2 regions of the Sphingobacterium tenebrionis genome follow, and region 2 is predicted to be linked to the other one. Evidence: riboswitches for the same ligand, from Rfam matches in the RefSeq annotation. Region 2 holds a riboswitch; the other holds the start of a gene.
The links. Region 2 has a riboswitch for S-adenosylmethionine ahead of VJ786_RS14855 (5-oxoprolinase). Riboswitches for the same ligand answer to the same signal wherever they lie in the genome.
Positions count from the first base shown of each region.

Region 1: it holds a riboswitch for S-adenosylmethionine, as region 2 does, so the genes downstream of both, metE (5-methyltetrahydropteroyltriglutamate--homocysteine S-methyltransferase) here and VJ786_RS14855 (5-oxoprolinase) in region 2, are expected to answer to the same signal.

Region 1 covers NZ_JAYLLN010000029.1:18,813-22,192, forward strand. The annotation lists gene metE (5-methyltetrahydropteroyltriglutamate--homocysteine S-methyltransferase) at 1-1,485, opposite strand, end outside; SAM riboswitch class I at 1,557-1,656, opposite strand; gene VJ786_RS11760 (TonB-dependent receptor domain-containing protein) at 1,797-3,380, opposite strand, start outside.
Region 2 covers NZ_JAYLLN010000046.1:24,934-28,313, forward strand. The annotation lists gene VJ786_RS14845 (helix-turn-helix domain-containing protein) at 1-604, shown strand, start outside; gene VJ786_RS14850 (hypothetical protein) at 727-1,407, shown strand; SAM-I-IV-variant riboswitch at 1,734-1,827, shown strand; gene VJ786_RS14855 (5-oxoprolinase) at 1,885-2,148, shown strand; gene VJ786_RS14860 (DUF2891 domain-containing protein) at 2,226-3,323, opposite strand.

The DNA.
Region 1 (3,380 bases), on a different contig from region 2:
TACATCGATATCCAATTGCTCTTGTAAACGGATCGTTCTTTCTGTTTCTTCAGCAATTTCTTTATCATATTGTTCTTGGGAAATAGCACCTTTTTTCAAGTCAGCTCTCCATTTACGAACATCTTTAGTTTGTGGGAAGGAACCGATTGTCGTAGTTGCATAGTCAGGAAGATTGAACTTCGCTTTTTGCGCTTTTTTACGATCGTTGAATTTAGAAGTACGTGTAGCGTCTTCATCAGTGATGTTGCTTACACGGGTTTTAACTTCTGGTTTGTGGATCAATGGAGAAGTACGGCGGCTTTCGTTTGCTGCTTTGTTGGCTTCGAAACGTTTTTGTGTTGCTGCATCTACTTCACCTTCTGCCAATACCGCTAAGTCTTTTACTTCAGCTAATTTCTGTTTAGCGAACGCTAACCAGTTTTTAACTTCCGCAGGAAGAGACTCTTCGTTGTTTTCGTTGTCCAAGTCAAAAGGAACGTGCAATAGAGAAGAAGAAGGAGCAACCCATACACGGTCTTTTCCTAATTTCTCAACTGCTTGGTTGATTTTTGTCAAGGATTTTTCGTAATCATTTTTCCAAATGTTACGGCCTTCAACCACCCCTAAGGAAAGGGTTAGGTTAGCAGGAACTTTCGCTAATATAGAGTCGAGTTGATCTTCACCACGAACTAGATCCAGGTGAAGCGCGTGTACAGGAAGTGCCAAAGCAGTATCTTCGTTGTCACGTAATGCCTCGAAATAAGTTGCAACGATTAATTTGATGCCTTTAGCTGCTGCTGCAAGTTTTTCGAAAACACTTGCGTATAGCGCACGGGTAGCATCGTTGATATCCAAAGCTAAGAAAGGCTCGTCGATCTGTACGTATTGAGCGCCAGCATCAGCCAATTTTGCTAAGATTTCTTCGTAAACAGGTAATAAAATATCGATAAGATCGATACGGTTGAATCCAGCTTCTTTTTCTTTACCTAATAATAAGTAAGTGATTGGGCCGATGATCACCGGTTTAGTTTCGATACCTTGTTGTTTTGCTTCATTGTATTCGCTTAGGAATTTCTCTGAAGTCAATTTGAATTCTTGGTTTTTAACGAATTCAGGAACGATATAGTGGTAGTTTGTATCGAACCATTTGGTCATTTCCATAGCGGTCACATCGACACCACCTTCTTGGAAACCACGAGCCATCGCGAAGTATAGGTCTAAGTTATACTGGCGATCGATTTTGTTCAAAAGGGAGTTGTAACGAGCAGGGATAGCGCCTACAGTTAAGGATAGGTCTAATACTTGATCGTAGAATGAGAAATCGTTAGAAGGGATCAAATCGATGCCTGCATCTTTTTGAGTCTTCCAATTGCCTTCACGGATTTTCAGTCCAGCTTGCAATAATTCTTCCGCGCTGATTTTTTTTGCCCAGTAAGCTTCATTAGCTTTCTTTAGCTCGCGGAACGCGCCCACACGTGGGTAACCTAAATTGTTCGTTAATAACATAAAGTATTGTACTTAATTAATTTTTACTAAAGTCGTTTGCTAAGAGAAGGCTCCTAAGGATTAGTGAGTCCAGCTTATCGTTCCTCTTTAGAGGTAGAATGTAGCACCTTGTCAAGGGACAGGTTGCTAAGGCTTCATCGGGTCTAGTCCCTCTGCCTTTCTCTATAAGCGGTGCTAAGGTAGGGATAAGATTTTATATTAACAAAAAAATATTTCTATATCTTTCATTTATCCCCTGCTAAAACAGAAAAAGCCCCCAGCTTTTACACCAGAGGCTCTTCATGCTATTACTTAATAAATATTTTACCTTTTTACTTAATATGGTATCTGATACCGGTATAAAACATTCTTCCTACTATCGGACCCCAAACTAAATTCGTGTCGAAATTAGCTCCAAACGGGTTGTCATGTGCCAAGATCGGATCTTTTTGGAAGTAGTTGCTCAGGTTCTCACCACCAACATACACATCAAAATTCTTGTTCTTTCCAAATGTTCTGCTCACCTGAGCATTCATCGTAACATAAGCATCTGATTCCGTTGCCAATTGATACGCCTCTGGATTACCTACCGTACTTGGAAGACGTTTCTTGCCCACCACATTCAAGGTATAATCAAAACTCCATCCCGAATGTAGGTTGTAGGCCAAGTTCATGAATCCACGGTGTTTTGCTGTCAATGGTTTCTGTAATTTTCCGGAAGTATATTCGGTCTGTACATCCAACATACGGTATGCAAAACGTGCTTCGAAGTGCTGTGCCGGCATGAAACGGAATTCTGCCTGAACACTGTTCGAATAGGATTTGCCATCCAGATTATAGAATGCTACTTCTCGTGGGTTTTCGAAATCAACCACGACCTGGTTTTGGAAGTTGTTGTGGAACAATTCTAACGATAAGCCAGACTCACGACCGAACAATTGGAAGCTTTGGTCAAATGTAAAGCCTGTATTCCAAGAAACCTCTGGTTTTAATCCATAAGCTGCTTCACCAGACACCAATTGGGCCAAGTCTTTAATAGTACGGCTGGATGCAAAAATACCTAAGTTCTCTGCAAAAACATTCGCTGTACGTTGTCCACGTCCTGAACTGATGCGGAAAGTGGTTCCTAAGATAGGCTCATAACGCAGTACCGCCCGTGGTGTGGTGAACCAACCATATAGGTTATTGTAATCCTGGCGGATACCCAATACCGCATCGAATTTCTCCGAAGGGCTAAAGGTATATTCTAAGAATGCACCCGCAACCGATTCTTTTCTTCCGAAGTTATAATCGTAATCATTTGTGCTGTTCACACGGCTTAACTGCTCATCCATATCATCATATTGGATGGATGCACCCACTTTGTATTTATGGGTCACATCGGAAATGATATCCTGGAACAATAAGTTGGCATACATGGATTTCTGCTCACTGTCGTAAGCATTCAATCCGAAGAAACTTTCCTGTTTATAGCGGCTTGCTGATAATTGTAGACCGATACTACGATGTTTGTTGGTCGGGAATACATAACCTAGTTTACCAAAACCTTCAATACGCTCGTTTTTGAAGCCCAAGCCATATTGGTTGGTCGTAAACTTGTCGGTGTCTTCATTGAAATCGATCTGTCCACCAACACGGTCATCATGTAGGAATTTTACCCCAAATTGTGCAATGACACCTTTTCCATTTTCATAATGCCATCTATTGATACCGGAGAATAGGTTTCCAACCGGCATATCCCTAAATCCATTGTCGCTGAAGTTCATCTTCTTATTGTACATGAAGTTGTCATGCAGCAACAATCCTACTGACCATTTTTCGTTCAGGTGGGTAGCAACATTCAGGTTGATATCCGTACGGCCCATATTATTGGCGTAGGCATTGAAATATAATTTATCGGTATTGTGTGGTTTTTT
Region 2 (3,380 bases):
CCTGCAGGAAAAAACGAAGGTGAATTCAAATTTACGGTATGTATTGATCGGGCTTGCGGTGTTGATTATCCTCTTGACTGTGTATGTTATTTATCAAAGACGCATGCATAAAGAGAATAAAAGAAGGATCGAGGAGTACATGGACAAACTGGAACGGGAGAAAACTGAACCGAGGAAAGAAATACGCGTGGAAGAAAAACCTGCAGTGGAAATTGATGCTTCAGAACCTGTAGAACCAATAGAGCCAGACGAGCGAAGTATTAGGCTTTTGGAAAAACTTCGATTGTTTGAGGAAGGAGAATTGTTTACCGATCCTAAAATGAGCCTTTCTTATTTGGCGAGCCACTTGGAAACGAATACCATTACCCTTTCCAAACTGATCAATACCTATAAAGAGATGAATTTCAATGATTATATCAATGGCTTAAGGATTAAATATATTATTGAAAAGATCAAAAACGAACCTAAATTCGAACAATATAAAATCAGCTATTTGGCGGAAGTAAGTGGGTTTTCTTCCCATAGTATTTTTAGCAAGGCATTTAAAAAGAGTACAGGATTTACACCTTCCCAATTTTTGGATTATTTGAAAGAGGATCGATAAGTGTTTGTGTATTAGGACTGTGGGTGGGTTGGTTTGCGCAATTATATAATTCAACAAAGCCTTTCTTAGTATAAACAATTGATGTGGTTTACCTTTAGGAAGCGAATCATAAAATCATTAATATGTTTATATCAGTAAGACAATTAGAGGAAGCTGCATTTGCTGCAGATCATTTAGTAAATCCGGTTAACGGTAATAATCCGATGGTTTTGGTGTATTATAGAAATTATACAGCCACCGCTTTCTTTACCGGATATACCAAGAAAGCAGGAGCAGTTTATTTGGATAGCACTACGAATAAGAGGATTTCAAAAAGTAAATGGACGAACGAAATGAAAGTCTTTGCTTTGGAAAAAGAAAAATTGGTGCCCGCTGCTCCTCATACCATGAAGCCTACAATTTTTGGCTATATCATGATGCTGGCTGTGGTCGGATTCTTTGGCTATATGGCTTATGATTCATTAAAACCAGCTAAACCGATTCCTGCGGAATATACCGCACTTTTGAAAGAACCAAAGGCAGGGGATATGTATTATGGTCGATATGAGCAGATGGAACCGGGTGAACGAGTGGCTAGAAAGGCGGGTTTCGGATGGTTTAAGGTGCTGAATAATCAGAATGGTAATATTGTGGTGGCATTGAATAAACATATGAGCAGTAATCATAAACCTTCCAAGGATATGGATCAGGTGGATTTTGAGGAAACTGGTAAATTGGTTAAGATTCAATCTCAGGAAAGCTATGAATTAAAATTAAGGTCTGAGGATAAGACGTTGGAGTTTTATTTTACGGAGAAGAAGTAGGGGGATTTTAGATGATAGATGATAGATGATAGATTTTTGACCTTTCTCGTCATTGCGAGGAACGAAGCAATCTTCCTTCATGTCATGCTGAGCGAAGTCGAAGCATCTACGTTTGGTACCCAGTACAGATCTTTCGACTTCGCTCAGCATGACATACTCGTACAGATCCTTCGACGATGCTCAGGATGACAAAGTCCATAGATTGCTTCGTTCCTCCCAATGACGGGAAGATTGCTTCGTCGTGCCTCCTCGCAATGACGCATTTATACCCATACCATAATCAAAAAAAAAATTTTTTTGAAATCCCAATAATATCTACTAACTTTGTAGAGTATTCAGAATTGCAAAAGCAATACCAACCGAGTGTAGACACCGCGGTGGTGAAATAATACGGGTTTCCTACCAAAATAAACGAAAAGGAACAACACCCCAAAATTTCTGGATGCAAGGATGGTTTAATTTTTAAACAAGAATTGTATGTCAAACACAAAAGAATTTCAACAACACTTAGTGGAGCAGTTCCACCATTACAGTACCCAAGAATTGGTGGTATTGAACAATGATTTAGTACAATCTAACTGGGGGAGCAGTAAAACTGCCTTTCGCAGTGCACTATTAACGACTCTCTCTAAACGAGGCATAGATCTATCTGCAATTATCCATAGTTTGGATGGATTTACGCAAATCCAGCGGGTGGCCGTCCGCCTCGAGGCTAATAAATTAGTTCCCCTGGATGCATAACATGTTCTATAGGCAGTAGGTCAACGACTTACTGCCGTTTTTTTAATAACTATTCACTTATTTTATAGATAGCTCACTTATTTTATAGATAGCGCATAAAGGGCAAAAGTACCCAGCCAATGTGTTCCCATATAATCATCCTGTTTGGATATATTTGGGATGGAGAAAGCAACGTGCGCATGTGCTATTTGGTTCAGGTGTTTTAGTGCTGGAAGTTTTAAGGCAATACCTTTCAAACAGGCAGCACGACTGTAATTTAAGCCATCCAGATGCACCAGTTTTCCATCGGTTCGATCTTTTACAATGGCAGGTTCAAGCTTGAAGCTGCTATCATAAAGTTCGGGCATAAAAGTCTTCAACCAAGCATCATAGGCCGAACTCTCCATGATCTTGCTCATCAGAAAGGCTTCTTCTAAGCAAGGGGATAGGAAATCATATCCGGAAGGTTCATAAGCCAGGTTACAGTTTTTATCCTGATGGTAAAGACGCTCTGCATTCTCAGATATGCTTTTTATAAAATTCTGATTGTTAACTGTTTTAGCATAATCTAAGGAAAGGGATAGTCCAAATGCAGAATTATCATGTTGTCCTGCTCGGATAGGATAGACCAGTTTTGGAAGGTATTCCATGTAACGCTGTACCAAAAGATCCACTAATGGCTGTAGGGCTTGTTCCCATTTTTTGGCGTCGGCATCCTCCCAGGTATGTAACTCCTCCTGCAGTTTGAACAACCATGCCCATCCATAGGTCCTTTCAAAATTCAGGTTGTTCTTATCTTCAAAAAAGGCTTTTTCAACCTGTACATTTTCCGGTGTAATATGGGCATTCAATACCTTCCTAATGGCACCATCGGTATCCAATTCCGGGAATTCTTTCATCAACTTGACGATCGACCAATAGCCATGAACCGAAGAGTGCCAATCAAAACAGCCATAGAAAACCGGCCGTAAGGATTTTGGGGTTTTAAGATCGGCATCCGATCCGATAACCTGGCCTAATTTATTCGGATATTCGATCTGTAAACAATGGGTAGGTAAGGAAAAAATAGATTTGGCAATATCTGCATTCAATTTGATCTCTTCAACGTTCGCCGGCTCTTCTTTTTGTTGGTTGTTTTGACAGGCTGTAAACAAAAATGTACAGCATGTAAAAAATAAAAGACGGGTTTTATTCATGATATGTATTTGGCTTTATATTTGATTTATAAATGTAATATTTATTAACAAAAAATA